3 regions of the Micromonospora sp. NPDC047527 genome follow, and region 2 is predicted to be linked to each of the others. Evidence: predicted binding sites of a transcription regulator. Region 2 holds the regulator's gene; each other region holds the start of a gene.
What was found. The regulator HrcA, encoded in region 2, represses chaperone genes, less so after heat shock. The targets are predictions, from matches to a motif close to GGTTNGCACNCTCNNNNNGAGNGTGCNAACC.

Region 1 (10,396 bases), on a different contig from region 2:
CTCGACCCGGCCGGCCTGCTCAACCCCGGCAAGGTGCTCTGACCCGAGGGCTCTGGCAGCCTTCGATCTCGGCCGGGGTTGCCTGGGTGAGCAGCAGCAGGATCTCCCCCGCAACCGCCGTTCGCTCCTCACCCGGGCAGTCCTGTGAGGTGACCAGCCCGGAGGACGTGAGCAGGCTGGATGTCAGGGCGTCGATGCAGGTCGCCCGGTACCGCCGGACCTGGTCGGTCTCGTTGGCCAGCGCCGGGTCGGCCAGCAGCACCTGGAGCCGTTCGGTCAACTCCGGGGCGAGCCTGCCCCGGGAGGTGACCCCGTCACCGGCACAGTCGAGGCACTGCCAACTGCCGTCCCGTTGGACGCTCAGGGTCCGCATCGGGCCGTCCGCGCCGAGCCGTTGCAGCAGGCTGACCTGACCCACGGCGATCGTGGTCGGAATCTCGGGCTCCGACCCGCCCGCTGCCGCACCGGCTGGTGGTTGCGCGGCCGGCTCCACAGACGCGTCCCGGTCGAGCGGCGCGCAACCGGTCAGTGCGCTGGCGAGCACCGCAGCGAGAAGGAGAGCGAGCGGGCGGGAGTGCGCGCGGTAAGGCACGCGCGGAACCTACCCCACCGTAGGTAGCGTCCGAAACCACCATTCGGGGGGGTATCGTTAGTTACCCCTTGGTAACGTATTTTTCATCACCGAGCGGACGGACGCAACTCAGCCTGATCGTCTTCGTCACCCCGGTCCGCGGCGTAACCCCGAACGTCCGGAGCGCCCAGTCGGGCCGCGTCCGCCGCCGCGTCGTCCGGCATCAACTGGGACTGCCGCTCCGCCTCCACCCGCACGCGGTAGTGCTCGACCTCGCGGGCCCGGGTCGCCGCGTCCCAACCGAGCACCGCGCCCATCAGCTCGGCGGCGTGCTCCGCCGATTCCAGGCCACGGTGACTGGTCTCGAAGGAGATCCGGGTCCGCCTGGTCAGCACGTCCTCCAGGTGCAGCGCACCCTCGGCCCGCGCCGCGTACGCGACCTCGGCGGCCAGGTATTCCGGAGCCCCGGCCAGCGGCGAGCCGAGCAGCGGATCGGCGTCGATCATCGCGAGCAGGTCCAGCGTGAGGCTGCCGTACCGCTCCAGCAGGTGCTCCAGCACGCCCACCGGCACACCGTGCCGACGGGCCAGGTCGGCACGGTCCCGCCACAGCGCCGGATAGCCGTCCGCGCCGAGCAACGGCAGGTCGGCGGTACGCGACGCGCGGGCGCCACCCAACCGGCGCACCGCCCGGTCGACCACGTCCGAGGCCATCACCCGGTACGTCGTGTACTTGCCGCCGGCGACCAGCAGCAGCCCGAGCATCGGCTCGAATACGGCGTGCTCGCGCGAGAGCTTCGAGGTGGAGTCGGCCTCGCCGGCCAGCAACGGGCGCAGCCCGGCGTAGACGCCCTCGATGTCGACGGTGGTCAACGGCCGGTCCAGCACGGTGTTGACCTGCTGCAACAGATAGTCGATGTCGCTGGCCGAGGCCGCCGGGTGGGATCTGTCCAGGCGCCAGTCAGTGTCCGTGGTGCCGATGATCCAGTGCCCGCCCCACGGGATGACGAAGAGCACCGAACGCGCCGTACGCAGGATGAGCCCCGTCTCACCGGTGATCGCCGAGCGGGGCACCACCAGGTGCACCCCCTTCGAGGCGCGCACCCGGATGCCGGGCCGCAGCCCCACGTCGTTGAGCATCCGGGACATGTCGTCGCTCCACACACCGGTGGCGGCGATCACCGTGCGGGCCTGCACCTCGAACTCGGCGTCCGGGGACCCGGCCGGCGCCTCCAGGTCGCGAACCCGGACGCCGGTGACCTCCCGCGCCTGCCGGATCAGCCCGACAGCGCGGGTGCTGCTGACCACCGTGGCGCCGAGGCTGGCCGCGGTGCGGGCCAGGGTGACCACCAGTCGGGCGTCGTCGACCTGCCCGTCGTAGTAGCGGATCGCCCCGGCCAGCGCGTCGGCCCGCAGGCTCGGGAAGATCCGCCGAGCACCCTCCCGGGTCAGGTGCCGGTGCAGCGGCATGCCCCGGCCGCCACCGAATAGACCGGCGAAGGCGTCGTAGGTGGCCACACCTGCGCCGTAGTACGAGCGGCGGAAGATCCGGGCGGGTAGGTCCCGCAGACCCCGACCCGCCGGCAGCGGCACCAGGAATGGCACCGGGCGAACCAGGTGCGGCGCGAGTCGGGTCGCCAGCAGACCCCGCTCGGTCAGCGCTTCGTGGACCAGATGGAACTCCAACTGCTCCAGGTAGCGCAGCCCACCGTGGATGAGCTTGCTGGACCGGCTCGAGGTGCCCGAGGCGAGATCGCGGGCCTCGACCAGGGCCACCTTCAGCCCTCGGGACGCGGCGTCCAGAGCGGCACCGGCACCTGTCACGCCGCCCCCGATGACCAGCACGTCGAAGCGCTCGGCACGCAGTCGGCGCAGGTCGGAGGCACGGCGGACCGGCGAGAGCTGGCCGGCGACGGCTCGGGAGACATTCGGATCACGCACCTGTCCACCGTAGCCGCCATGGTCACCGGTCGACATGCGGCGCTCGCCCCGTACTGTGCGAGTCATGCAGGTCGGCTCTGCGTCACCCGCTGGTCAACCACCGCCCCACCAGCCGTGGGCCACGGCCCGGGCCAACCCGTGGCCGGTGGTCGCGGCCGTCCTGGCCGGCGGCTGGGCGGTGGCGGTCACCGTCGTTGCCCAGTCCGGTGGCTGGCTCACCGACCAGGTGCTGCTGAGCTTCGGGCGGGACCGGGTCGGCTGGCTCTGGCCGGTGCTGGGCCTGTTCACCGCCGCGCTGGTGGGCACTCCCGCCGTGCTGCTGGCCTTACTGCCCCGCTCGGCCGCCGTCCGGGCCACCGGGCGGGCCTGGCTGGGCGCGGCACTCACGCTCGCGGTGCTGACGCTGGTGCGGATCGTGCCGCCGGTGCACCACGAGGCGTACCTGGCCGTGCTGGCCGGCGCGACGGCACTCACGACGCTCGTCCTGCGCTGGTGGGCACGCCGGTCGGCGTCCACCCGCTCGGGCGGCGGCAGCAGGCCAGGCCCCGACGCCGCAGCCGGGGGCGCGCCCGACAGCGGCGGCGGGGCTGCGCCCGACAGCGCTGGCGGCGGGGCGGCCGACAGCGCCGACGGCGGGGCGGCCGGGGTCGTCGGCGCTCCGGAGCCGGCCGGGCGCGGCCGGGCGATGCGCCGACCCGTGCCGCTGCTCGCGGTCGCCGCCGGGCTCGCGCTCCTGCTGCCCTGGGCCTGGCTGGGCGCGCTCGGCGGGCTGCTGGAGACCGCGCTCGCGGCGCTGGCCGCCGCCGCCCTGGGCGTGCTGGCGGCGACACTGCTGGACGCCACCTTCTGGTCCCGGTTCGCGATCGGCCGGCCGCCCCGCCCGGCCCGGTTGGTGCTGGTCGGTGGCCTGGTCGCCGGGGTGGCGCTGCTGCTGCTCGCCGCCGGTGTCGGCGAGTCCGGCGCACAACTGCCCGCCCTGCTGACGCTGCCACCGGCGGGTTTCGCGCTGGCCGCTCTCTGGGCCGCGATCCTGCGGCCGACTTCCGAGGCGGCGACGGACGCCTCCCGTACCGGCCGGGCCGCGACCGGATGGCTGGTCGGCCTGGCCGTGCTCGGACCGCTGGCGTTCACCGACCCGGAAGAGATCACCCTGCTGCTGGTCGGCACCCGCGACGTGCCGTTCTGGGTGGCGGTCGCCGCCGGTGCCGGGCTCGCCGTCGCGGTCCTGGTCGCCATCGGGTACGGGGTGTTGCTGGCCCGACCGGCGGCGCGGACGCCGAGCCGTCGGGTAGCCGCGTTGACGGCGGCGGTGCTGCTGGTGACGGCGGTCGTCGTCGACGTCGGGCCGGGACAACCCGGGCTGCACGGCGAGCGGCTGCTGGTGGTGCTGCGCGAGCAGGCCGACCTGACCGGTCTGCCGGCCGGCACACCCGGGCAGGCCGGACGCGACGCCCGGGCGGCCGAGGTCTACCGGCGGCTCGTGGCCACCGCCGAGCGGAGCCAGGCCGACCTGCGCCGGGACGTGACCCGGCTACGACTCGACCCGGTGCCGTACTACCTGGTGAACGCGGTCGAGGTGGACGGCGGCCCGTTCGTGCGGGCCTGGCTGGCGCGTCGGCCCGAGGTGGCCCGGGTGCTGGTCAGCCAGCGCCTGCGGCCACTGCCCGCCCCGGCGGGGCAGACCCGGGGCACCGCGCCGGCACCCACCGGCCCGGAGTGGAACATCCGGCAGATCGGCGCCGACCGCGTCTGGTCACAGCTCGGGGTGACCGGAGCGGGCATCGTGGTCGGCAGCTCCGACTCCGGAGTGGATGGAGGCCATCCGACGCTGCGGGCCGGGTTCCGCGGCGGGGACGACTCCTGGTACGACCCGTGGAACGGCACCCGCGCCCCGAACGACCAGGGCGGGCACGGCACCCACACGGTCGGAAGCGCGGTCGGACGGGACGGCATCGGGGTGGCGCCGGACGCGCAGTGGGTGGGTTGCGTCAACCTGGACCGCAACCTGGGCAGCCCCGGGCACTACCTGGACTGCCTCCAGTTCATGCTGGCCCCCTTCCCGACCGGCGGTGACCCGTTCACCGACGGCCGGCCGGAGCGCGCCCCGCAGGTGCTGACCAACTCGTGGGGCTGCCCGCCGATCGAGGGCTGCGACCCGGGCGCGCTGCTGCCGGCCAGCACGGCTCTGGATGCCGCCGGGATCTTCGTGGTCGCCGCCGCCGGCAACACCGGCCCGTGGTGCGGGTCGATCGACGACCCGCCCGCGCCGTACTCGAACGTGCTGACCGTGGGCGCGGTCGACGCGCAGCGGCGAGTGGCCGAGTTCTCCTCGCGCGGTCCGGTGCCGGGCAGTGCGGGCAAACCGGACCTGCTGGCACCGGGGGTGGGTGTGGTGTCGGCGATGCCGGGCGGCGGGTACGCCGCGCTGGACGGCACCTCGATGGCGACCCCGCAGGTCGCCGGAGTGGTCGCGCTGATGTGGTCGGCGAACCCGGCGCTCGTCGGTGACCTGCCCCGGACCCGGCAGATCCTGCGGGACACCGCCACATCGGCCGAGCCGACCTACAGCTCCCGCGACCCGGCCGACGCCTGTGGCGGCCCGGCCAACGTCACCGGCGCGGGCCAGGTCGACGCCTACGCCGCCGTCCAGGCCGCTCGGCGATAGGCGGGACGTCGTTTCGGCTCGATGGGCGGGAGCGCGGCTCGGCACACGGTGATCTAGGGTCGGCCACCATGGACGTCGAGATCACCGTCACCGAGCTGACCCCCGACCTGGTTTCCACCGTGGTACGGCTCTGCGTGCGGGCTCTCGACCTGCCCGAGGACGCCGCCGAGGCCGCTGCCATCGTGGACGTGCTCTGGCCCCGGGCCGCCGCCGACCGTCCGGTGGTCGCGCTTGGCGCGTACCGGGATGCTGATCTGGTCGGGGTTCTGCTCTGCTCGGTGTCGTCGAGCGACCCGTCCACCGGGCACGTCGACCTGCTCGCGGTGCTGCCCGACCAGCGTCGCCGGGGTGTCGGCCGGACGCTGCTGGGTCGGGCCGAGCGGGTGCTCGCCGAGCGCGGCGTGACCGAGGTGCTGCTGGCCGGCAACCCGCCGTACTACGCGTGGCCGGGCATCGACGTCCGCTACACGGCGGCGGTCTGCACCGCCCTCGCGCTGGGCTACCGGCAGGACCGGACCGCCTGGAACATGACCGCCGACCTGTCGTACGACGGGTCGCCGGCGCTGCGGTCCACCGAGGCGGCGGAGCGGCGGCTGGCCGATCAGGGCATCACCGTACGCCGAGCGGAGCCAGCGGACCTGCCGGCGTTGACCGCGTTCGCCCGGTCCGCCTTCGGTGGCACGTGGGACGGCGAGTTGGCCGGGTCGGTGGGTCGCGAGGGCGCCGGTTGCCACCTCGCGGAGCAGGCCGGCGAGGTGCTGGGTTTCGCCGCGTACGGGTCGTCGCGACCGAGCTGGTTCGGGCCGATGGGCACCGCGCCGGCCGCCGAGGGTTCGGGCATCGGTGGGGTGCTGCTGCGGCGCTGCCTGCGTGACCAGCGGGCGGCGGGGCTGGACCGGGCTCAGATCGGCTGGGTGGGGCCGGTGCCGTTCTACTCGGGCAGCGCGGGTGCCCGGATCGAGCGGGTCTTCTTCCTGTACCGGCGGACACTCGATGTCGATTAAAGGGCGAACGGGATATAGACCCAGATAACGCGTTCGCCCCGCATCGATCATCGACGCCCCCTACCGTTTCGGTAGAGGAGGCAGCCATGACCACGGATGATGACCAGACCGAGGACGGCCCGCCGATCACCTGGAAGCCGGTCGCTGAACTCCCCGGTCAACTGCCGTTCGACCGACTCGACTACGGCGACGCCGAGCAACTGGCCGAGATGACCACCGACGGCACATCGGTGGTCGAGGAGTCGCAGGAGATGGTGGACGCGCCGATCCAACTGCCTCCGCCGTACGACCAGGCGAAGAAACGGCGCAACCAGCGCCCACTGCCCACCTGACGACGAACGGGGCGGACCGCGTCAGCGGCCCGCCCCGTTCTGTGTCGGACTGGACTCAGAAGTCCATCTCTCCGCCACCCGGGCCAGCCGGGGCAGCCGGGTTCTTCTCCGGCTTGTCCGCGACAACAGCCTCGGTGGTGAGGAAGAGCGCCGCGATGGAGGCGGCGTTCTGCAGCGCCGAGCGCGTCACCTTGGCCGGGTCGATGATGCCCGCGGCCAGCAGGTCGACGTACTCGCCGTTGGCGGCGTTGAGGCCGTGACCCGCTTCGAGGTTACGGACCTTCTCCACCACGACGCCGCCCTCAAGGCCGGCGTTGACGGCGATCTGCCGCAGCGGGGCGTCCAGCGCGACCTTGACGATGTTGGCACCGGTCGCCTCGTCGCCGACCAGGTCCAGCTTGTCGAAGGCGGTCTTGCCGGCCTGCACCAGCGCGACGCCACCACCCGGGACGATGCCCTCCTCGACGGCCGCCTTCGCGTTGCGAACGGCGTCCTCGATGCGGTGCTTGCGCTCCTTGAGCTCGACCTCGGTGGCCGCGCCGACCTTGATCACCGCGACGCCACCGGCCAGCTTGGCCAGCCGCTCCTGCAGCTTCTCGCGGTCGTAGTCGGAGTCGCTCTTGTCGATCTCGGCCCGGATCTGGTTGACCCGACCCTGGATCTGCTCGGCGTCGCCGGCACCGTCGACGATGGTGGTCTCGTCCTTGGTCACCACGACCTTGCGGGCGCGGCCCAGCATGTCGACGCCGACGGCGTCGAGCTTGAGGCCGACCTCCTCGCTGATGACCTGGCCACCGGTGAGGATGGCGATGTCGGCGAGCATGGCCTTGCGGCGGTCACCGAAGCCCGGCGCCTTGACGGCGACCGACTTGAAGGTGCCCCGGACCTTGTTGACGACCAGGGTGGCCAGGGCCTCGCCCTCGATGTCCTCGGCGATGATCAGCAGCGGCTTGCCCGACTGCATGACCTTCTCCAGGATCGGGAGCAGGTCCTTGACCGACGCGATCTTGCTGTTGACGATCAGGAGGTAGGGGTCGTCGAAGACGGCCTCCATGCGCTCCGGGTCGGTCATGAAGTAGGCCGAGATGTAGCCCTTGTCGAAGCGCATGCCCTCGGTGAGCTCCAGCTCCAGCCCGAAGGTGTTGCTCTCCTCGACGGTGATGACGCCTTCCTTGCCGACCTTGTCCATCGCCTCGGCGATGATCTCGCCGACGGTGCTGTCACCAGCGGAGATGGAGGCGGTGGAGGCGATCTGCTCCTTGGTCTCGACGTCCTTGGCGAGCTTGGACAGCTCCTCCGAGACGCTCGCGACCGCAGCCTCGATGCCCCGCTTCAGGGCCATCGGGTTGGCGCCAGCGGCCACGTTGCGCAGGCCCTCGCGCACCAGGGCCTGAGCCAGGACGGTCGCCGTCGTCGTGCCGTCACCGGCAACGTCGTCGGTCTTCTTGGCGACCTCCTTGACCAGCTCGGCGCCGATCTTCTCGTACGGGTCCTCGAGCTCGATCTCCTTGGCGATGCTCACACCATCGTTGGTGATGGTGGGGGCACCCCACTTCTTCTCGAGCACGACGTTGCGGCCCTTGGGGCCGAGGGTCACCTTTACGGCGTCAGCGAGCTGGTTCATGCCTCGCTCGAGGCCACGGCGAGCCTCTTCGTCGAACGCGATCATCTTGGCCATACGGCGTTGTCCTCCTGGACACTCACGGGCCACCCGAGATGTGTGCCCCGGATGGGCCGCCTGGTGTACGCACCTTGGGACGTCGCCACCTGGCGACGACGACGTCCTTCGGCCGGGCCGGATAGCCCGCGACGACCGGCCATGCCACCCCGGCGTCTCCACGCCGGTGCAACCTGGCCCCACCGTCCCGACCATTGGCACTCACGGTATGCGAGTGCCAATGACTTGTTTAGCACTCTCCCCTGCCGAGTGCAAGCACGATGGGGGCGCTCAGCCGAGTTCCGCCGCCAGTCCGGCGCTGTTCACCGGTGCCTCATGGGCCCGCTGCTCGGTGTACGTGACCAGCAGGCCGACCAACTGGACGAGGTGGGCCGGCAGGACCAGCACCGCGGTGACGCCGATCACGGCCACCGCCACGACCGCGGCGCCCGGCGACGCCAGCGGGTCCGAGCCCAGCGTCACGATGCCGAGCGACTCCAGGAAGCCGCCCATCATGCTGCCGACGATCACCACCCCGGCCACCAGCGCCACCCGGCCGAGCAGCAGCCCGAGCCGGTCGTGGAACATCCGGAACGACCGGCCGATCGGGTTGCGCCGTTCGAAGAGGTAGACCGGGCCGGCCATGCTCAGCGCGAAGGCCAGGTAGATGCCCGGCAGCAGGCAGAAACAGACACCTACGCCGACGAGCACGCTGATCAGCAGAGTCCAGCCCCACAGACCGAGCGCCCGACGCACGCCGTACCGCAGCGCCGCGTCGATGCTGGCCGGCCTGCCGGCGGCCTGCTGCGTGATCACCCAACTGCCGGCGGCCCACCCCACCGCCTGTACCAGACCAAAGAGCAGGCTGCCGCCGATCAGTGCCACGAGAAGGGTTGCCATGTCGACGGCGAAGTTGTCCGGCAGCCCGGCCGCCGGGTCCAGATCGGCCTGCGCCTCCCAGCCGGCCGACGGGTCCACGGCCAGCGAGATGACCGAGAGGACCGCCGACGGCAGCACCTGGGTGAGCAGCAGGATCGGCACCAACTGCCGCCAACCCCGACGCAGCGCGCCGTTGACCCGGTTGAGCCAGCCGTAGATTCCGGCACCGGGCGGAGTGACCAGGGGATCGTTGGGGTCGAAGCCGTGACCCGGCGGGTACCAGCCGACCGGTGGCCCCGGATACCACGGCTGCCCGCCGTAGGGACCCACCCCGGGCGGGTAGCCGCCGGTGGGCGGGAAGACCCAGCCCTGCTGCTGCGGCGGCCCCCAACCACCCTGCGCCGGATCCCAACCGGGCGGCGGACCGGAGGGCGCGCCCGGCGGCATGCCCGGCGGCGGACCGGAGGGCGCGCCGGGCGGCGGACCGGAGGGCGCGCCCGGCGGCATGCCGGGGGCCGCGCCGGAGGCAGGCGGCGTGCCGGGCGAGGTCGGGTCGGACGGACCCGGCTCCCCCGGCCCGAGGGGTGGGGTGGGCGGGGGTGGCTGGTCGGTCATGAACCCTCCTCAGCATCGGCTGGACGGTTCACGATCTTTCCGGGTGGGCGTCACCACCACAGCCCCGACCCTCCGACGACCGGAGGCGATTCACCGGCCGGCCGGACGAGAATTTCAGGCGACGACGCGGACGTGCTCCGCCTGCGGACCCTTCTGACCTTGGGCGATCTCGAACTCAACCCGCTGACCGTCGTCCAGCGCCTTGTAACCGTCCATCTCGATCGCGGAGAAGTGGACGAACACGTCCTGACCGCCGTCGACGGCGATGAAGCCGTAGCCCTTTTCGGCGTTGAACCACTTCACGGTGCCCTGTGCCACGGTGCACTTCCTCACTCTGCGCGGCGTTGCCTGGCCCCGGCGCACGGCAGGGCCGAACGCCTTCCGACCACCGCTTCACCGATCGACGTCGACCGCTGAAATGGGTGACCGAAATCGCACGCTACACGAGGAGTGACGGCCGCGCACTACCGCAAATCGGGCACATCACGGGCGGCATCGAGCGCGTTTCCGACAGCAGGAGCCATCCCCTGTTTTCGATCAAAGCAATCCATGCTCATAACTACCGGCGCGCTGCGGACGGCGCTGCGGCACCTGTCGCCTCGTGTCGCCCGCGACGATCCCGCCCTGGCGACCAGGTTGCGGAACAGACGCAGGCACGCAGCGGAGGCGCGTACCTGGACGACGCGATCGAGGACGTCGAAACCGTCGTCCACCCCTGTGATAGGCATGCGGG
Region 2 (10,396 bases):
CCTTTCTCGATGAGTTCGAGCAGCTCACTGAAGACCCGCTCGGCGAGGGCGTTGTCGGCGGGGGCGCCGGTGATGGTGATCTCGTTGCCCCGCACGTGCACGTCACTGGTGACCGAGCGCTCGACGAGGCGCAGGATCTCGTCGCCCGCGCCGAGCAGATTGACCATGATCTTGGGGTCGGGCACGGTGATCCTGGTCTGCACCCGGGGAGTGCCGGGAGGTGGGGTGCCGGTCATAAGTTGGGCCGAAGGGCCCTGCGCACCTGCTCTCGATCTCGGGCGCCGGCCCTGCTGGCACGGCGTGCGGACGTTGCAGCCATCGTATCCGTTCAACGCGGGACGCATCGCGCCCATTTCCGCTGGCCGCGATCAACTCCCGGCCCGGAAGTCGTACCGGTCGAAGGTCTCCTGGTGGCGGGTGAACCGGTAGGTCGCCCAGTGCATCCGGACCACCGCTCCGGCGTCGTCCCGGGTCAGCCTCAACAGCTCGCCCGACTCCCGGCCGGAGACGGTACGGAACACATCCGGCCGGTCCGGCAACGGGGCGAAGACCGCTGGTGGACGCCCCGCCGGATCGCCGGCCCCGCGCGCCCGCAGCGTGCCGTCGTGCCAGGAGAAGACGTACTCGAAGCCCTCGCCCCACCAGCGGCCGAGCACACCCCGCAGGGCCGCCGGAGGGGGTGCGCCGGGCCGCCACGGCTCGATGTCGGCGGGGTCGTGCTCGACCGCCTGGGCGAGCAGCCGGTGCGGCAGGTCGAGCAGTTCCGCCGCCGTCCCGGAGGAGCCGAGCACCGCGGCGCCCATCGCGCCGGCCGTGCCGTCGCCGCCCCGACGGCCGTACACGGCTGCCAGGAAACCGGGCATCGCCCCGTCGTGCCCCACGTGCACCACACGCTCGCCCTGCGGGACGAGGATCAGCCCGAGCCCGAAGCCGGCGCCCCAGAGCGTCTCGTCGGTCGTCGTCAGGGGCCAGCGCATCTCGTCCAGGGTGCCGGGGGCGAGCACCGCACCGGACGGGTCGAGCGCCGCCGGATCGGCGAGGAACGCCGCCCAGCGGGCCATGTCGGTGGCGGTGCTCCAGAGCTGGGCGGCCGGACCGACCGCGCCGAAGTCGGTCGGTGGCTCGGGGTGGGCCTCGTCGGAGTACGCGTCGACCAGGAACCCGGTCGCCGCCGTCGGCTCGGGGGTCACGGTGGTGTCGGTCAGCCCGAGCGGCGTCAACACCCGCTCGGCGAGCACCTCCGCCCAGGTGCCGCCGCGCAGCCGGGCGACCAGCAGGCCGAGCACGGCCACACCGAGGTTTGAGTAGTGGAACCGGCGGCCTGCGGGCAGCACCCGCTCGGCCCGGTCCAGCTCGGCCACCAACCGCTCGGCGTCCGGCGCGGCCAGGGTGTCCCAGACGTCGCCGAACGGCTCGCGTTGCAGACCGCCGGTGTGCGACAGCAGCCGTCGTACGGTCAGCTCACCGTGCGCCGGCAGGTCCAGGTGCCGACCCACCGGATCGTCCAGGTCCAGCAGCCCGTCGTCGCGGCACTGGAGGGTGAGGGCCGCCGTGAACGTCTTGGTGACCGAGCCGATCCGGAACTGGGTGCGCGGCCCCAGCGCGCTGTCGGTGCCTGTGTCGCCGACGGTGCAGGTCCACAGCGGCCGGTCGGCCCGGTGCAGCGCGGCCGACAGCGCCGGCACCCGGGCGTCGGCCTGCACCCGCTGGACCAGCCGGCCCAACCGGTCGTGCACGTCGGGGCCGGCCGTCACGCCAGGTCCCGGGCGAGCATCGGGCCGAGCGGCGTGCCACCGAACAGGTGCGCGTGCACGTGGAACACCTCCTGCCCGCCGTACGCCCCGGTGTTGAACATCAGCCGGAAACCGTCGCCGAGCAGGCCCTCGTCCTCGGCCACCGCGGCGGCGGTGGCCAGCACCTCACCGGCGAGCCCGGGGTCACCTTCGGCGAGGGTGGCGACGTCGGCGTAGTGCTCCTTCGGAATGACCAGAACGTGCACCGGCGCCTTCGGGTCGATGTCGCGGAAGGCGAGCGTCGTGGCGGTCTCCCGGACCACGGTGGCCGGGATCTCCCCGGCGACGATGCGGCAGAACAGGCAGTCGGATCCCATCCGGGCAGTGTAAGGAAGGGGCCCTTCGGGGCACGCGCGGCTCCTGGGGCAGGATGGCCGCCATGACTGCTCGGGCCGTACTGGTGACCGGTTCCTCGCGTGGCATCGGCGCGGCGGTGGCGATGGCGTTCGCGGCCGGCGGTGACCGCGTGGCGATCCACCACCGCGACTCCGCCGACGCGGCCGAGGAGCTGCGCGCGCGACTGCCGGGTACGGGGCACGTGGTGGTCCGCGCCGACCTCACCGACCCGGACGCGGTCCGGGCCATGGTCGACCGGGCCGCCGAACTGCTCGGCGGGCTGGACGTCCTGGTCAACAACGCCGGGATGTACGGCGACCGGGACGACCCGCACCCGGTCTTCGGCATCTCCTACGAGCAGTGGCAGCGGCGCTGGCGGCAGGTGCTGGAGACCAACCTGACCGGCGCCGGCAACGTCACCTGGTGTGCCGCCCAGCACATGCGCGACGGCGGTGGCCGCATCGTCAACGTCTCGTCGCGGGGCGCGTTCCGGGGCGAGCCTGACCAGCCGGCGTACGGCGCCAGCAAGGCGGGGCTGAACGCGTTGGGCCAGTCCCTCGCCGTGGCGCTCGCGCCGTACGGGATCGCGGTCGCCACCGTCGCGCCCGGCTTCGTGGCGACCGACATGACCACCGAGCACCTCCGCGGTGAGCAGGGCGCGGCGATCCGAGCGCAGAGCCCGTTCGACCGGGTGGCCCGGCCGGAGGAGATCGCCGCGGCCGTGCACTGGCTGGCGTCGCCGGAGGCGGAGTGGGCCTCCGGCACCATCCTCGACCTGAACGGCGCGTCCTACCTGCGCAGCTGACCACACACGTACGGCTACCAGCGGCCGAGGCGGGTGGCGAGCACGCTGAGCGCGGCCACGCCGGCCGTGGAGGTGCGCAGCACCTCCGCTCCGAGCCGCACCGGGCGACCGCCGGCCGTCCGGAAGGCGGTCAGCTCGGCCGAATCGATGCCACCCTCCGGGCCGACCACCAGGACGATCTCACCGGCGGTCGGCAGGTCGGCGGTGGTCAGCCGCTCGTCGGCCTCCTCGTGCAGCACGAACCCGGCGGCGGCGCCGGCGATCCGGCGGGCCACCGTCGCGGTGGACTCGTCCGGTGCCCCGGCCACGACCGGCAGCCAGGGCCGGCGCGCCTGTTTGGCCGCCTCCCGCGCGGTGGCCACCCACTTCTCCCGAGCGCGTACGCCCCGGTCGCCGCGCCACTGGGTCACCGAACGGGACGCCGCCCAGGGCACGATCTCGTCCACCCCGACCTCGGTCATCGCCTGCACGGCCAGCTCACCCCGGTCGCCCTTGGCGATGCCCTGGACGGTCACCAGCCGGGGTACGGGCGCGTCCGCGTACCCCCGGGAGGTGATGGTGAGTTCCAGGTTGCCCCGGCCGACGGCGGTGACCACCGCGGCGGCCGTGCCGCCCCGGCCGTCGGCGAGCAGCAACTCCTCGCCGACCCGCAGCCGCTGCACGGTGGCGGCGTGGTGCCCCTCCGGGCCGTCCAGGGTCAGCGCGTCGCCGGTGGGCAGCGCCTCGACCAGGAACAGCGGCGAGGACACCTCAGGCGTGCCCGTTGAACGCGTCGCGCATCCGGGAGAAGAAGCCGCCCTGCTTGCTCAGCTCGGCGACCTCCTCGCCCCGGGTCTTGGCGAAGTCGCGCAGCATGCGCTCCTGGTCCGGGTCGAGCTTGGTCGGCGTCCGGACGTCGAGGTGCACGTAGAGGTCGCCCCGGCCGGTGCCACGCAGGTGCGGCACACCCCGGGCGCGCAGCCGCAGCGTGCTGGCCGGTTGGGTGCCGGCCTTGACGTCGACGGTCTCCTCGCTGTCCAGCGTCTTGATGGTGAGCCGGGTGCCCAGCGCGGCGGCGGTCATCGGCACGGTGACCCGGCAGTGCAGGTCGTCACCCTTGCGCGAGTAGACGTCGTGCGGCCGCTCGTGGATCTCGACGTAGAGGTCACCGGCGGTGCCGCCACCCGGGCCGACCTCGCCCTGCTGGGCCAGCCGGATCCGCATGCCGTCCTCGACGCCGGCCGGGATCTTGACGGTCAGCGAGCGTCGGGTACGCACCCGGCCGTCACCGGCGCAGGTGGGGCAGGGGTGCGGGATGGTGGTGCCGTACCCCTGGCAGACCGTGCACGGCCGGGCGGAGACCACCTGGCCGAGGAAGGTGCGCTGCACCGACTGCACCTCGCCCCGACCGGCGCACGCCTCGCAGGTGGCCAGGTGGGTGCCGGCCGCCGTGCCTGCGCCCGAGCAGGTGGTGCAGAGCACCGCCGTGTCGACGGTGATCGGGGCCTCGACGCCGAACGCCGTCTCGTGCAGGTCCAGTTCGAGCCGCAGGATCGCGTCGGCGCCCGGACGGGTCCGCGGACGGGGGCCACGGGCGCCGCCCGCCGCGCCGCCGAAGAACGCGTCCATGATGTCCTGGAAACCGACGAATGGACCGGCTCCACCCGGGCCACCCGGGCCGCCGGCGCCACCGCCGCCCGGGGCGAGCGGGTCGCCGCCCAGGTCGACGATCTGCCGCTTGCGGTCGTCCGAGAGGACCTCGTACGCGGCGTTGATGTCCTTGAACTTCTCCTGAGCCTCCGGGTCCGGATTGACGTCCGGGTGGAACTGGCGCGCCAACTTGCGGTAGGCGCGCTTGATCTCGTCATCGGAGGCTTCCCGGCTGACACCGAGAATGCCGTAGTAGTCCCTGGCCACTGCGTTCCGTGTCCTCATGTTCGTCTCGCGTTGCGCCGACCGGCGGCCGCAGCCGGCCGTCGGCCCTGACCAATCAGTTCTGGGCCAGCAACTCGCCCACGTAGCGTGCCACGGCGCGCACCGTGGCGATGTTGCCGGGGTAGTCCATCCGGGTCGGCCCCAGCACCCCGAGGCCGCCGACGATGGTGCTGCCCGGGCCGTACCCGGTGCTGACCACGGAGGCGGCGCGGAGGTTGTCGAACTCGTTCTCGTCGCCGATCAGCACCCGGGTCGCGCTCGGCTCGGTCTCGCCGATGAGCTTGAGGAGCACGACCTCCTCCTCCAGGGCTTCGAGGATCGGTCGCAGGGAGCCCTGGAAGTCCAGCAGGCCGCCCCGGGTGAGGTTGGCGGTGCCGGCCAGCGCGATGCGTTCCTCGTGCCGCTCGACGAGCGTTTCCAGCAGCACGGTGGCGAGGGTCGTCATCATCGGACGCAGCCCGGCCGGCGCCTCCTCGACCAGCGCCTGCACCAGCGGCGGCGTATCGGACAGCCGCGCGCCGGCGAGCTTTTCGTTTACCAGCCGACGCACGTCGGTGACGTCGTCGGCGGACACCGGCCCGGGCAGCTCGACCAGCCGCTGCTCGACGCGACCGGTGTCGGCGATCATGACGAGCATCAGCCGGGTGGTGGAGATCGGCACCAACTCCAGGTGCCGCACCGAGGAGCGGGCCAGGCTCGGGTACTGCACGACGGCGACCTGGCGGGTCAACTGGGCGAGCAACCGGACTGTGCGGTGCACCACGTCGTCCAGGTCGACCGCGCCGACCAGGAAGCGTTCGATGGCCCGGCGCTCGGCCGGGCTGAGCGGCTTGACGCGGGACAGCCGGTCGACGAAGAGCCGGTAGCCACGGTCGGTGGGCACCCGACCGGCACTGGTGTGCGGCTGCCGGATGTAGCCCTCCTCCTCCAGCACGGCCATGTCGTTGCGGACCGTGGCCGGGGAGACCCCGAGCTGGTGACGCTCGACCAGCGCCTTGCTGCCGACCGGCTCCTGCGTGGAGACGTAGTCCTCGACGATGGCGCGGAGCACGGCGAGCTTTCGGTCGTCGAGACCCATCCTCCGCACCTCCTGTCGCACGTCGGCCGCCGGCCCGACAGGGGCCGGCGGACCGTCCTGGCACTCGACTGTAACGAGTGCCAGTCTACGTCGGCACGCCCACCGACGCGATGATCAAGTGCTGCGCTGTTCGTTCCTGCTGCCCGTTCAGCCGGGCGGGCTCGGCGGTGTCGCTCTGGTGCGGCGTTGCCACCCACCCCTACCGTGGCAGCATGACTGAACCACCTCGCCCACCCGGTGCGGGAGATCCTGGCGGCTACCCGCCGGAGCCGACCTCCCCGGGCACGCCCTACTCGCCCGAGCCGCCCACCGCACCACTGTCCGGGGCACCCGGCTCGGGCGGCTATCCCCCAGCCGGTGGCTATCCGCCGCCCACTGGTGACCAACCGCCGTCAGGTGGCTACCCTCCGCCCGGTGGCTACCCTCCAGCGGGTGGTTATCCCCCGCCCGGTGGCTACCCGCCGGGTGGTCCCACTGGCGGCTATCCGACCGGCGGCGGCTACGGCGGCCCGGGCGGCGGCTACGCCAACAACGAGGACAAGACCTGGGCGCTGGTCGCGCACTTCGGCGGTGCCGCTGGCGCGCTGATCAGCTTCGGCCCGCTGGGCTTCGTCGCCCCGCTCATCGCCTTCCTGGTCCGCGGTAACCAGTCGCCGACCGTGCGGGCGCACGCCCTGGCCGCGTTGAACTTCCAGATCCTCTGGTCGATCATCGCGTTCGTGTTGCTCTTCGTGAGCTGGTGCCTGCTCTTCCTGCCCAGCATCGCGGTCGTGGTGATCCAGATCCTGTTCGGGATCATCGCCGGCATGAAGGCGAACGAGGGCAGCCCCTACCGCTACCCGATGTCGGCCAACTTCATCAAGTGAACCGGGTCGGCCGCTACCCCGGCCGGCCCGGCGCACTGCCGTCGGCCGGGGAGCGCCGGCTCAGGGCAGCAGGTCGCGGACCACGGCGTCGGCGAGCAGTCGGCCGCGCAGGGTGAGCACCGCCCGGCCAGCCGCGTAGTCCTCCGCGGCCAGCAGGCCCTCGGCCAGCGCCCGCTCGGCGCCGGCCCGGCCGACGGCGTCGAGCACCGCCAGCGGCAGGCCGCTGGCGAGCCGCAGCCGCAGCATCACGTCCTCCATGTGCGCCTCGTCGGCGGTGAGCACCTCACGGGCCAGGCCGGGTGACGCGCCGGCGGCGAGCCGCTGGGCGTACGTCGTGGGGTGCTTGACGTTCCACCAGCGGACCCCGCCGACGTGGCTGTGCGCCCCCGGGCCGAGCCCCCACCAGTCCGCGCCGGTCCAGTACAGCAGGTTGTGCCGGCACCGGGCGTCGTCGGTGCGAGCCCAGTTGGAGACCTCGTACCAGGACAGGCCGGCCGCGTCGAGGGCGGCCTCCGCGGCCAGGTAGCGGTCCGCGGCGACGTCGTCACTGGGGTACGCCAACTCGCCGCGCCGCATCCGGGCGGCCAGTCGGGTGCCGTCCTCCACGATCAGGGCGTACGCGCTGACGTGGTCCACCCCGGCGGCGACCACCTGCTCCAGCGAGGCTGCGAAGTCCTCGGCCCGCTCCCCCGGCGTGCCGTAGATCAGGTCCAGGTTGACGTGCTCGAAGCCGGCGTCGCGCGCCTCCAGGGCGGCGGCGGTGGCCCGGCCTGCGCTGTGTTTGCGGTCGAGGATCGCCAGCACCCCCGGGGAGGCGGACTGCATGCCCAGCGAGATCCGGGTGTAGCCGGCCGAGCGCAGCAGCTTCAACGATTCCGGGGTGACCGACTCCGGGTTGGCCTCGGTGGTCACCTCCGCGTCGGCGGCCAGCCCCCAGGTGCGGTCGATGCCGTCCAGGATGCGGGCCAGGTCGTCGGCGGGGAGCAGGGTGGGCGTGCCGCCGCCGACGAAGACCGTGTCGACCCGGGGCGGCGGGCTGTCACCGAGCACCCGGGCAGCGAGCGCCAGCTCGGCGAGCACCGTGTCGGCGTACCCCTCGCGGCTGGCGCCGCCGCCCAACTCGGCGGCCGTGTACGTGTTGAAGTCGCAGTAGCCACAGCGGCTGGCGCAGAACGGCACGTGCACGTACACGCCGAAGCCGCGCTGACCGACCGCTCCGGTGGCGGCGGTGGGCAGCGAACCGTCGACGGGAACGGTTTCACCATCTGGAAGGACGCCGGGCATGGCCACTAGTGTGCCCGGCATGACCTCTCCCGACGTCCTCGTGCGGGTCGCCACGGCCCGTGGGGTGACCACCCTCACCCTGGACAGCCCGCACAACCGCAACGCGCTCTCCACCGCCCTGATGACCCAGCTGCTGGCCGGGCTGGCCGAGGCGGTCGCCGACGACGCGGTCCGGGTGATCGTGCTCGACCACACCGGCCCGGTCTTCTGCTCGGGCGCGGATCTGAAGGAGACCGCCATGGCGTACGCCAGCGGGACGGTGCCGGCCGCGATGCTGGGTGACGTGCTGACGGCGCTCTGGGAGTGCCCGAAGCCGGTGCTGGCCCGCGTCGCCGGGCCGGCGCGGGCCGGTGGGCTGGGCCTGATCGCGGCCGCCGACCTGGCGGTCTGCGCCGAGCAGGCGACGTTCGCCTTCACCGAGGTGCGGATCGGCGTGATCCCAGCGGTGATCTCGGCGACCGTGCTGCCCCGGCTGCACCCGCGTGCCGCCGCCGAGCTGTACCTGACCGGGGACACCTTCGACGGCCGGCGGGCCGCCGAGATCGGCCTGGTCACCGCCGCCGTGCCGGCCGACGAGTTGGACGCGACGGTGGCCCGGTACTGCGACTCGTTGGTACGCGGCGCGCCGGCAGCGTTGGCCGGCGCGAAGGAGTTGCTGCGCCGGCCAGGCACCGCCGAGCTGCGCGAGGACCTGGCCCGGCTGTCGGCGCTGTCGACCGGCTACTTCCTCTCCGACGAGGGGCGCGAGGGGATCATGGCGTTCCGGGAGAAGCGGGACGCCGCCTGGGTGCCCGGTGCTGACGCGGATCACGCCGGGTAGGACCGAGGGCCGCCGGGACGCCGCCTCCGCTCGGCGACGCCCCGGTTGTCGGTCCGGTCACCAGGCGGTCGCGCCGCCGTCTACCGGGTAGTTCGCGCCGGTGATGTACGACGCCCGGTCAGAGGCGAGGAAGACCACCAGCTCGGCTACCTCCTCGGGTCGGGCGAAGCGCTTGAGGAGCGTCTTGCTGGTGATCGCGTCCCGGGCAGCCTGGTTGTCGCCGAGGTCGCGTTCGCTGGCCGGGGTGAGAATGGGCCCGGGGCTGACCGCCACCGCGCGAATCCCGTGCGGCGCGCCTTCGAGCGCGAGCTGTCGGGTCATGCCGATGATGCCTGCGTTCGCCGCGGTGTGGCCGACCATCGGGGGGGACGTGACCACCGATCATTCCGGCCATGGAGGCGGCGTTGATGATGACGCCACCGCCGCGCCGGACCAGGTGCGGCCAGGCGAACTTCGACACGAAGTACGGAATGTCGAGTTCTCCGCTGATGGTGTACCGCCAGTCCTCGACGGAGAAGTCGGGCATCGGGCCGAAGCGGAGCGCCGCCGCGTTGTTGTAGACCACATCGAGGCCGCCATAGGCCGCGGCCGCTTCCTCGACGAGCCTGCGCACCTGTTCCGGATCGGTGAGATCGATCGGCGCGATGCCTGTCATCGCACCGCCGGCCCGCCGGACGAGTTCGACCGTCTCGTTGTTGCCGTCGACCTGGATGTCGGCCCCGACGACCTTCGCGCCTTCGCGAGCGAAGGTCAGTGCCGCGACGCGCCCCAGGCCGCCGCCGGTGCCGGTGACGAGCACGACCTTGCCGTTCAGAGTTCCCATCGGATTCTCCTTGCTCATGACCTGCACCCCGGTGCGAGGTTCAGTCGGTTGACATGTCAGCACCCCTCAAGTCCTTGCCTGGTCAATCGCTTCCCGTCGTCGTGGGCGGGTGACGCGCACGACAGGGCGACAGGCAGGTGAGATCGCCACCGGAGCGGGAACGTCGCCAACCGGTACACGGCGGCGGAGCCGACCCCGAACCGGGTCGGAACCGGCCGAGTCGACCCGGAACCGCTCGGGCGGTCCGGAGAGGGCGGGCGGGGACGTACGCTTGGCGGACTGTCGATCTGGGGGTGTGAGTGCGAACTCGGGCAGCCGTGGCGGGTGGAGTGGTTCTCATCCTCGTCGCCGTGATCGCGATCTGGCTCGTCGTCCGGCAGGCCGGGGATCGACTGCGGCTGCCGCTGATGGGCCGGACGTGCACGGTCCAGGCCGACGGCCGGGTCGTGCTGGACGCCGACCAGATGGCCAACGCGGCGACGATCGCGGCGATCGGCGCCCAGCGTGGGATGCCCGAGCGGGCCGTGGTGGTCGCGCTGGCCACCGCGTACCAGGAGTCGGGGCTGCGTAACCTCGCCGACGGTGACCGGGATTCGGTCGGCCTGTTCCAGCAGCGCCCGAGCCAGGGCTGGGGCACCCCGGCGCAGATCCGCGACCAGCGCTACGCGGCGAACCGC
Region 3 (10,396 bases), on a different contig from region 2:
CGCCAGGCCCTCGCCCTGGAGCTTGCCGACGGTCTCGTTGTCGAAGCTGACGTAGTACTGGGCCGAGCCGCCGAGGGTGAGCCGGTCGTAGTCGATGGTGGCGACGCCCTGCGACTTGGCCTTGTCGAGGACTGCCTTACCGGTGCCGGAGTCGAGGTTGACGATCATCAGGACGGTGACGCCACTGGTGATCATCTGGTCGGCGATGGTCTGGAAGGCGGACTTGTCGTTCTGCGCGTTCTGGATGTCGTACTGGACGCCGGCGGCCTCGAACGCTTCCTTGAGGAACTTGCGGTCCGCGGTCTCCCAGCGGACGGACGACTTGCTGTCCGGGAGGATCACGCCGATCTTGGGAGTCTTGGCGGTGCTGGCCTGGTCGTCGCCGGAGTCGTTGCCGCAGGCGGTCATGCCGCCGGTCGCGAGCAGGCCCACGGCGGCGATGGTGAGGATCCCCTTACGCATGTGCAGGGTCCTTTCGGAAGGTGGGGGAGGTGTAGTTTTGTTGTGCCCGGCAACGTATTTCGCCACGCGCCGAGTCCACAAGACCGCGTAGGTGCCGAGTTTGTTGATAGCGATAACAATTCAGCAACGCGGCTGTTACGCCCCGGCCATCCGCCAGACGTCGACCGTCATGACGGTCCTCAGTGGCTCTGCAACACCGCGGTGCGGGCCTCGGTCAGCGCCACCAGATCGGCCGCCGCGAGTTCGAGTTGCAGACCCCGCCGGCCAGCGGAGACGTAGATCGTCGGCAGGTCCAATGCGGATTCGTCCAGCACGGTGGGCAGCCGCCGACGCTGCCCGAGCGGGCTGATGCCGCCGCGCACGTAGCCGGTGGCCCGCTCGGCGACCGCCCGATCGGCAAGGGCCGCCCGCTTGCCACCGACCGCCGCAGCGAGCGCCTTGAGGTCCAGCTCGCCGGTGACCGGGACGACGGCCACGGTGAGCGCGCCGTCGACCTCTGTCACAAGTGACTTGAACACCCGCTCCGGTGCCACGCCGAGCGCCTCCGCCACCAGCGCGCCGTAGTTGGGCACGTCCGGCGACACCCGGTACGGGTGCGTGCGGTGCGCGACCCCGCGCCTGACCAGCAGTGCCGTCGCCGGAGTGCCCTGTCCCGCCACAGCTGAGAACCTAGTCGACCGGCCGGCAGACCAACACGGTCGGTGCCCCGGCGACCCGGGTGAGCACCAGACTCGCCGCCTGGTCGCCAGCCAGCCGCAGGTCCCGCCGCAACTGCTCCGGGGTGAGCGCCGAACCTCGCTTGAGGATCTCGACCCGCCCCACCCGGCGGTCCCGCAGCAGTGCCCGCAGGCGCTTGAGCGAGAACGGCAGCACGTCGGTGATCTCCAGGCAGCGCGCGTACGGGGTGCGGGTCGGCTGGTCGGCGTAGAGGTAGGCGATGCTCGGGTCACCGAGGGTGGCGTCCAACTCCTCGGCCAGCTCGGCGACGAGGTGTGCGCGGACCACCGCCGCGTCCGGGTCGTACAGGTAGCGGCGCGGTGGCCCGACCGGGGCCTCGGCGGCACCCGAGCCGGTGAGCTGGTGGCGGCGGATCTCGGCGCCCTCCTGCCGGTAGAGGGTGGCGCGGCGGGTCGCCTGGGCCAGCTCGCCGCACCAGAGCGCAGCCTCGACGAGGTCGCCGTCGACGCTTACCCATTCCGCCTCCGCGCCGGGTGGGATGAGCGCGTGGTCCAGCCCCGGCGCCACCTTCACCACCGTGCGTGGCACCCGCTCGGCCAGCCCGGTCACGAAGTCCCACGGCGGCGAGTAGGAGCGCGGGTCGAAGATCCGCCGGCCGGTGCCGGCCCGGCGTCGGGCCGGGTCGCAGAAGACGCCGTCGACCCGGGACACGTCGAAGGAGGTGGCGTCGCCGCACTCGACCGTGAACCGCTCCGCCAGCCCTGCCGCGGCGGCGTTGGCGGCGGCCATCGCGGCGGTCACGGGGTCGGCCTCCACCCCGTACACCCGGATGCCGGCGCGGGCGGCGGCGAGCGCGTCGGCGCCCAGGCCGCAACCGAGGTCGGCCAGGGTGTGCACGCCGGCCGCCCGCAGCCGTTCGGCGCGGCGGTCCGCGACGACCCGGCGGGTGGCCTGCTCCAGTCCGGCGCGGGTGAGGAACATCCCAGCGGCGGCCGGGCCGAACTTGCCGACCGCCCGGTGGCGCAGTTCGGCCTGGGTGAGCGCCGCCGCGGCCAGCGCGGGCGGCACCCCGGTCGCGCGCAGCGCCGACGCCGCGGCCAGCGGGTCGCCGCCGGCCAGCCTGGCCGCCGCCGTGAGCGCGGCCGACCCCTCGGGGGTACGCAGCGCGGCCAGTTGGTCGAGATCCACCCGGTCATTGTCCGGGTGGATCCGGAAATCCAGGCTGGCGGGGCGCGACTCGCTGGCACTCTCCTTGACGGAGTGCTAGCCACGGAATAACCTGCGATTAGCACTCTCACCCCGAGGGTGCCAGCTCCCGGGTCTCGGCCCGGGTGCGCAACGCCAGGCGGACCGGCACCCGCGACGACGGCCCCGCCCGGTGGCATGAGGCAGATTGACGCTGGCCGGCCGCGCCGGCCGGTAACGAAACCAGTACCCCAGGAGGGTATGCCCGTGACTACCGCGACCAAGGTTGCGATCAAGCCGCTCGAGGACCGCATCGTGGTCCAGGCGAACGAGGCTGAGACCACCACGGCGTCGGGCATCGTGATCCCCGACACCGCCAAGGAGAAGCCGCAGGAGGGCACTGTCCTCGCTGTGGGCCCGGGGCGCGTCGACGACAACGGCAACCGGGTTCCGGTTGACGTTCAGGTCGGCGACACCGTCCTCTACTCGAAGTACGGCGGCACCGAGGTCAAGTACGCCGGCGAGGAGTACCTGGTGCTCTCCGCCCGCGACGTCCTCGCGGTCATCGAGAAGTAAGCAACCGATCAGTGTCGTTGCCCCGGTCCGGCTCGCCGGGCCGGGGCGACGTCGCTTCGAAGGGACATTTATGGCGAAGATCCTCAGCTTCTCGGACGACGCCCGGCACCTGCTGGAGCACGGTGTCAACGCCCTCGCTGACGCGGTCAAGGTCACCCTCGGCCCGCGCGGGCGCAACGTCGTCCTGGACAAGAAATTCGGTGCGCCGACGATCACCAACGATGGTGTGACCATCGCCAAGGAGATCGAGCTCACCAACCCCTACGAGAACCTCGGCGCGCAGCTGGTCAAGGAGGTGGCGACCAAGACCAACGACGTCGCCGGCGACGGGACCACCACCGCGACCGTGCTGGCGCAGGCGATGGTCCGTGAGGGCCTGCGCAACGTCACCGCCGGGACCAACCCGGCCGGCCTCAAGCGGGGCATCGACGCGGCGGCCGCCAAGATCTCCGAGGCGCTGCTCGGTCGGGCCGTCGAGGTCGCCGACAAGAAGTCGATCGCGAACGTGGCGACGATCTCCGCGCAGGACGCCACCATCGGCGAACTGATCGCCGAGGCGATGGAGCGGGTCGGCCGCGACGGTGTCATCACCGTCGAGGAGGGCTCGATGCTCACCACCGAGCTGGAGGTGACCGAGGGTCTCCAGTTCGACAAGGGCTTCATCTCGCCCAACTTCGTCACCGACCTGGAGGGCCAGGAGTCCGTCCTCGAGGACGCGTACATCCTGGTCACCACGCAGAAGATCTCCGCGATCGAGGAGCTGCTGCCGCTGCTGGAGAAGGTCCTGCAGAACAGCAAGCCGCTGCTGATCATCGCCGAGGACGTGGAGGGCCAGGCGCTCTCGACCCTCGTGGTCAACTCGCTGCGCAAGACTCTCAAGGTCTGCGCGGTCAAGGCCCCGGGCTTCGGCGACCGACGCAAGGCGATGCTCCAGGACATCGCCATCTCCACCGGCGCCGAACTGGTCGCCCCGGAGCTGGGCTACAAGATCGACCAGGTCGGCCTGGAGGTGCTGGGCACCGCCCGGCGCGTCGTGGTCGACAAGGAGAACACCACGATCGTCGACGGCGGCGGCCAGAAGGCCGACGTCGACGACCGGGTCTCCCAGATCCGCAAGGAGATCGAGGCCTCCGACTCCGACTGGGACAAGGAGAAGCTGGCCGAGCGGCTGGCGAAGCTCTCCGGTGGCATCGCCGTGATCAAGGTGGGTGCGGCGACCGAGGTCGAGATGAAGGAGCGCAAGCACCGCATCGAGGACGCCATCGCGGCGACCAAGGCTGCGGTCGAGGAGGGCACCGTGCCCGGCGGCGGCGCCGCCCTGGTGCAGATCCTTCCCGTGCTCGACGACGACCTGGGCTTCACCGGTGACGAGAAGGTCGGCGTCTCGATCGTGCGCAAGTCGCTGGTCGAGCCGCTGCGCTGGATCGCGCAGAACGCCGGCCACGACGGCTACGTCGTGACCCAGAAGGTCGCCGACATGGCGTGGGGCAACGGCCTCGACGCCGCCACCGGCGAGTACGGCGACCTGGTCAAGGCCGGCATCATCGACCCGGTGAAGGTGACCCGCAACGCGGTCACCAACGCCGCCTCGATCGCCGGCCTGCTGCTCACCACGGAGAGCCTCGTGGTGGAGAAGCCGGCGCAGGCCGAGCCGGCCGGCTCGGGCGGCCACGGCCACGGTCACGGCCACCAGCACGGCCCGGGCTTCTGACCCGTAGCACCACCGTTTCCGGGGCACACCGTCCATGGCGGTGTGCCCCGGTTCGTCTTCAAGGTGATCACTGAGCGTTGACGCCGTTGGCGACCCGGCGAGAGGACCGCGCACACTGGGCCGATGACCACCACGTCGCGCCGGTACGCCGCGCTGGCCGGAGTCACCGCCGCCGCCGCCACGATCGGGATCGCCGAGCCGGTGGCCGTGCTGACCGGCCCCCGGTCGGCGCCGCTGGTCGCGGTCGGCGGGGCGGTCGTCGACGCTGCCCCCGAGCCGCTGAAGCAGTTCGCCATCGACGTCTTCGGCACCGCCGACAAGATCGCCCTGCTGGTCGGCACCGCCCTGCTGCTGGGTGGGTTCGCCGCGCTGATCGGAGTGCTGGCGGTCCGCCGCCTGGCCCTCGGCCTGGCCGGCATCGCGGCGTTGGGCGCCGTCGGGGTGGCCGCCGCGTTGACCCGCCCCGGCGCGGACCTCGCCGACGCCCTACCGTCGCTGGTCGGCGGCGGGCTGGGCGCCCTGGTGCTCTGGCTGTTCATCGCGGGCCCGCTCGAACTGGACCCCTGGCCCTGGTCACCACCCACCCCACCCGCGCCGGCCACGGGCGGCCCGGCACCGGACCGGCCTGAGGGGGTCGACCCGGAGTCGCGCCGGCGGTTCCTCACCGGTACCGGGGTGCTGCTCGGTACGGCTGCGGTGGCCGGTCTGGGCGGGCGCTGGCTGGCCGGGCGGCGCGGGGTGTCGGCCGCCCGGGACGCGATCCGGCTGCCCGCGCCGGTGGCACCCGCGGCGGCGGTGCCGGCGGGCGCGGATCTCCCGGTGGCCCAGCTCGCGTCGTACGTCACCCCGAACTTCGGGTTCTACCGGATCGACACCGCATTGGTCGTGCCGCAGGTGGACCCGGACACGTGGCGGCTGCGCATCCACGGGCGGGTCGGCACCGAACGCACCTACAGCCTCGCCGACCTGCTGGCCCGGCCGCTGGTCGAGCGGTACGTCACATTGGCCTGCGTGTCCAACGAGGTGGGCGGGGACCTGATCGGCAACGCCCGCTGGCTGGGCGTACCCCTGCGGGAGCTGCTCGACGAGGTCGAGCCGGACGACGACGCCGACCAGGTCGTCGGTCGGTCGGTCGACGGCTGGACGTGCGGCACCCCCACCGCGGCCCTGCGCGACGGGCGGGACGCGCTGCTGGCGATCGGCATGAACGGTGAACCCTTGCCGGTCGAGCACGGCTTCCCGGCCCGGATGGTGGTGCCCGGCCTCTACGGCTACGTGTCGGCCTGCAAGTGGGTGACCGAGTTGGAGTTGACCCGCTTCTCCGACTTCGACGCGTACTGGGTGCCGCGCGGCTGGTCCCGCGAGGGCCCGATCAAGACTCAGTCGCGGATCGACGCGCCCCGGCGGCGCAACCGGCTGACCACCGGCCCGGTGACGGTGGCCGGGGTCGCCTGGGCGCAGCAGCGGGGCATCCGCCGGGTCGAGGTACGTGTCGACGGCGGCCCCTGGCAGGAGGCGGAGTTGGCCCCCACGGTGTCGGTGGACACCTGGGTGCAGTGGTCGTGGCGCTGGGACGCCACCCCGGGCGAGCACCAGCTCCAGGTCCGGGCGACCGACGCGACCGGCGAGACCCAGACCGAGCGTACGCAGGGCGTCGTCCCCGACGGCGCGACCGGCTGGCACACGGTCCCCGTCCTGGTCCGCTGAGCACCCACCCACACAGATCTTGGACAGTTACCGTTCCGCGAACGGAAACTGTCCAAGATCTGCGGGCGATTACGTGCGAACCGCGCCCCCCGTGGCGGGGGCGCGGTTCGCGCGGATGTCGGGGGCGGGTCAGGCGACGTTGCGTTGGGCCGGGACGGTCGACTTGTGCGCGCGGCCCAGGCGGGCCTCCAGGCGGGCGACGTCGACCCGAGCGTGCCGGCGGTCGGCCAGGTCCTCCCAGCCGACGGCGAGCAGCCGCAGCCGCTCCGACTCGCTGAAGCCACCCCACACGCCGTACGGCTCACGGACCGACAGCGCGTGCGCGGCGCATTCGGCGCGGACCGGGCAGGCGCGGCAGACCGCCTTGGCGGACGACTCCCGACGCAGCCGGGAGGAGCCCCGCTCGCCGTCGGGGTGGAAGAACTGGGCGCTGTCCCGGCCTCGGCAGGCACCGAGCCGCTGCCAGTCCCAAAGGTCGACGATGGGTCCGGGCAGTCTACGTACGTTCGACATCAGCACCCCTCCTCCCGCGCGGCACCGCGAGATCCTTGTGGCCGGCTTCCGGGCGGCGGGCCGCGCAGGCGCACCGTTCCCGGCCTGGACCATCCGGTACCCACGCCGTCGCCGACTCACACACCTGTGATCGAAAACGCTCGGCAACTTGCGCCTTTTGCCCTAGTTGTCGGAAAAGTTCAAATGATTGCCCGGAACCCCCTCCTCAGCCGACGTCGTCATGGTCTGCTCGTGTGCGGAGAGGAGACCACCACAGTGCGTACTGTTCTTGTGTGCGTTCGGACACCACTCGCGGCCCAGCACCTGACGTCCGCTGCCGCGCGGCTGGGGTTGTCCGCGATCGTCCGTACCGCCGTCTCCGATCCCGAGGTGATGCTTCGGCTGGCCGAGCGGCCGGCCGACGTGGTGTTGGCCGACACGGCCCTCACCCGGCCGGACAGCGCGGGTTTCGTCCGCCGGGTGCTGGCCCGCGCGCCGCAGGCCGCCGTGCTGCTGCTCGGCACCGAGGAGTCCGAGGCGGCGGCGGCCACCATCAGCGCCGGTGCCCGGGGCCTGATCCAGAACGTCGACCATGACCTGACCAGCGCGGTGGCCAAGGCTCTGCTGCTGCTCACCGCGAACGGTCGGGCGTCCCGGCAGCGGGTCACCGACCCGGCCCGGGACACCGCGGCGGTCGGCGGTCCGGGCCGCTCGGCGCCCTCCCTGCGCGGGTCCGCCGAGCCGGGCTGGGCCGCCAACGTGGCGGGCGAGGGTTCGGCTGGCGTGCCCTCGGTGCCGGTGCAGCGGGGCGAGGACGAGGCCGAACCGGCCGCCGACGAGCCGTCGACAAGCCAGAACGACCCGGCCCGGCCCGCCCCGAACGCCCGTCCCACCCGGGCGTCGATCGGGCTCACCGAACGGGAGTTGCAGGTCCTGCTGGGCATGGCCGAGGGCAAGAGCAACGCGGAGATCGGCCGGGAGCTGTTCGTGTCCGAGGACACCGTCAAGACGCACGCCCGGCGGCTGTTCCGCAAGCTCGGCGCCCGGGACCGGGCGCACGCCGTGGCGGCCGGCTTCCGCGCCGGCCTCGTCGCCTGACCCCACATACGCTCGGCCCGGGATGTGCCGGCCTCTCCGAACCGGGAGGCCGGCAATGGGCTAATCCGCGGTGGTGGAGGCGTCCGGCTCGTCCTCGGTGCCCTCGGTCAGGGTGTCGTGCACCCCGTCGGCGTACCCACGGGCGTAGTCCCAGGTCACGTAGTGGTCCGGGTCGGGGTCGTACGCCGGCTCGTGGACGCGGGGGCGCCCCGAGTTGAGCAGGTGCCGCAGGTTGCCCCGCAGCAGGTCCCAGTCGAAGTAGTGAGGCTCGCGACAGTCCTCGCATTCGATCACCAGCCCGCGCACCCCGATCGGTGCCAGCAGAGCCTGGTAGATCTCCAGGTCGGCGAGGTCTTCGAGCACATCCTGTCGCTCGACGTCGGTCAGCGGATCCGGCGTCGCGTCGTCGGCCGGATCGTCCAGCCCCGCGGTCGGGTCGGCCGGGTCGCCGTTGAACGGGTCGATGGGCTCGTCGTGCACCCCCTCACCGTAGACCCAACGCGGGTCGAACGTCCGCCCCCCGCACCGCGCCGGGACTACCGCCACCGCCGGAGGTCGCCCAGCTCACTGGGTACGATGAGACGATGTGCCGGCTCCGTGGCGTGTCAATGTGCCCGTCCGCGCCACCTCGCTGAAGCCCATCCGAGCAGCTCAGGGGAGCAATCGTGGAAAATTCGCCCAGCACCGATCTGCCGGCCGGCGTCGAGCACGCCGACCTGGGCGGCCACCTGCCCGAGTTGCCGGCTGGCTCGGCGCGGGTCGTTCCGCTCGGGCTCACCTTCGACGACGTGCTGTTGCAGCCGGGCGAGTCGGACGTGGTGCCCAGCCGGGTCAACACCCGTACGAGGCTCACCCGCAACATCGAGCTGACCATTCCGCTGCTGTCCAGCGCCATGGACACCGTCACCGAGGCGCGGATGGCGATCGCGATGGCCCGCCAGGGCGGCATCGGCGTGCTGCACCGCAACCTCTCCGTGGACGACCAGGCGCTCCAGGTCGACCTGGTCAAGCGCTCGGAGTCCGGCATGATCACCAACCCGGTGACGGCCAGCCCCAACGACACCCTGCGCGAGGTCGACGAGCTGTGCGGCCGGTACCGGATCTCCGGCGTGCCGGTGGTGGACGGCGACGGCCAACTGGTGGGCATCGTCACCAACCGTGACATGCGCTTCGTCTCTGAGCCGGACACCCCGGTCCACGAGATCATGACCCGGACCCCGCTGATCACCGCCCAGGTCGGGGTGAGCAAGGACGACGCGCTGGATCTGCTGCGCCGGCACAAGGTCGAGAAGCTGCCGATCGTGGACGACTCGGGTCGGCTGCGCGGGCTGATCACCGTCAAGGACTTCACCAAGAGCGAGCAGTACCCGGAGGCCACCAAGGACGGCGCGGGCCGGCTCCGGGTGGCCGCCGCGATCGGCGTCGGCGAGGATTCCTACAAGCGGGCGCGCACCCTGGTCGACGCGGGCGTGGACGTGCTGATCGTGGACACCGCGCACGGCCACCAGCGGGCCGTGCTGGACATGGTCCGCCGGCTCAAGAAGGACGTCGCCGTCGAGGTCGTGGGCGGCAACGTGGCCACGTACGCCGGCGCGAAGGCGCTGGTCGACGCCGGCGCCGACGGCGTCAAGGTCGGTGTCGGCCCCGGTGCGATCTGCACCACCCGGATCGTCGCCGGGGTCGGCGTCCCGCAGATCACCGCGATCATGGAGGCCGCCCGGGCCGCCCGCCCGGCCGGCGTGCCGGTGATCGGTGACGGCGGCATCCAGTATTCGGGCGACATCGCCAAGGCGCTGGTCGCCGGTGCCGACACGGTGATGCTCGGCAGCCTGCTGGCCGGCTGCGAGGAGAGCCCCGGCGAGCTGATTTTCGTCAACGGCAAGCAGTTCAAGACGTACCGGGGGATGGGCTCGCTCGGCGCGATGCAGTCCCGTGGCCAGGCCAAGTCGTACTCGAAGGACCGCTACTTCCAGCAGGACGTGCTCAGCGACGACAAGCTGGTCCCCGAGGGCGTCGAGGGTCAGGTGCCGTACCGGGGGCCGCTCTCCCGGGTGGCCCACCAGCTGGTCGGCGGGCTGCGGCTGGCGATGGGGTACGCCGGTGCGGAGAACATCCCCGATCTGCACCACCGGGGCCAGCTCATCCGGATCACCGCGGCCGGGCTCAAGGAGAGCCACCCGCACGACATCCAGATGACCGTCGAGGCGCCCAACTACCACACTCGCTGACCCACCACCCCCAACCACCTGGAGTCCCCCATGCGTGACGTGGTCGAGATCGGGCTGGGCAAGACCGCGCAGCGCGGCTACCACCTGGACGACATCGCCATCGTGCCGAGCCGCCGGACCCGGGACGTCGACGACGTCTCCACCGCCTGGCAGCTCGACGCGTACCCGTTCGGCATCCCCTGCGTCGGGCACCCCTCCGACGCCACGATGAGCCCGTCGTCGGCGGTGCGGCTCGGTCAGCTCGGCGGCCTCGGCGTGC

Region 1: the regulator HrcA is predicted to act here: its motif matches at 8,383-8,413, upstream of groL (chaperonin GroEL).
Region 3: the regulator HrcA is predicted to act here: its motif matches at 2,424-2,454, upstream of groES (co-chaperone GroES).

Annotation. Positions count from the first base shown of each region.
Region 1 covers NZ_JBEYTK010000006.1:257,892-268,287, reverse strand. The annotation lists gene ABZ808_RS23410 (FAD-linked oxidase C-terminal domain-containing protein) at 1-42, shown strand, start outside; gene ABZ808_RS23405 (hypothetical protein) at 20-592, opposite strand; gene ABZ808_RS23400 (glycerol-3-phosphate dehydrogenase/oxidase) at 679-2,547, opposite strand; gene ABZ808_RS23395 (S8 family serine peptidase) at 2,576-5,176, shown strand; gene ABZ808_RS23390 (GNAT family N-acetyltransferase) at 5,245-6,180, shown strand; gene ABZ808_RS23385 (hypothetical protein) at 6,267-6,512, shown strand; gene groL (chaperonin GroEL) at 6,568-8,190, opposite strand; gene ABZ808_RS23375 (hypothetical protein) at 8,461-9,663, opposite strand; gene ABZ808_RS23370 (cold-shock protein) at 9,778-9,981, opposite strand.
Region 2 covers NZ_JBEYTK010000012.1:55,320-65,715, reverse strand. The annotation lists gene ABZ808_RS29665 (PhoH family protein) at 1-236, opposite strand, end outside; gene ABZ808_RS29660 (serine hydrolase domain-containing protein) at 369-1,754, opposite strand; gene ABZ808_RS29655 (histidine triad nucleotide-binding protein) at 1,751-2,110, opposite strand; gene ABZ808_RS29650 (SDR family oxidoreductase) at 2,173-2,934, shown strand; gene ABZ808_RS29645 (16S rRNA (uracil(1498)-N(3))-methyltransferase) at 2,949-3,683, opposite strand; gene dnaJ (molecular chaperone DnaJ) at 3,685-4,830, opposite strand; gene hrcA (heat-inducible transcriptional repressor HrcA) at 4,904-5,926, opposite strand; gene ABZ808_RS29630 (DUF4870 domain-containing protein) at 6,139-6,792, shown strand; gene hemW (radical SAM family heme chaperone HemW) at 6,853-8,076, opposite strand; gene ABZ808_RS29620 (enoyl-CoA hydratase family protein) at 8,096-8,896, shown strand; gene ABZ808_RS29615 (SDR family oxidoreductase) at 8,954-9,217, opposite strand; partial or broken gene ABZ808_RS29610 (SDR family oxidoreductase) at 9,333-9,719, opposite strand; gene ABZ808_RS29605 (hypothetical protein) at 10,019-10,396, shown strand, end outside.
Region 3 covers NZ_JBEYTK010000004.1:94,857-105,252, forward strand. The annotation lists gene ABZ808_RS17180 (substrate-binding domain-containing protein) at 1-462, opposite strand, end outside; gene ybaK (Cys-tRNA(Pro) deacylase) at 642-1,121, opposite strand; gene ABZ808_RS17190 (methyltransferase domain-containing protein) at 1,132-2,328, opposite strand; gene groES (co-chaperone GroES) at 2,587-2,901, shown strand; gene groL (chaperonin GroEL) at 2,972-4,612, shown strand; gene ABZ808_RS17205 (molybdopterin-dependent oxidoreductase) at 4,736-6,319, shown strand; gene ABZ808_RS17210 (WhiB family transcriptional regulator) at 6,449-6,832, opposite strand; gene ABZ808_RS17215 (response regulator transcription factor) at 7,088-7,909, shown strand; gene ABZ808_RS17220 (DUF5319 domain-containing protein) at 7,970-8,389, opposite strand; gene guaB (IMP dehydrogenase) at 8,575-10,137, shown strand; gene ABZ808_RS17230 (GuaB3 family IMP dehydrogenase-related protein) at 10,168-10,396, shown strand, end outside.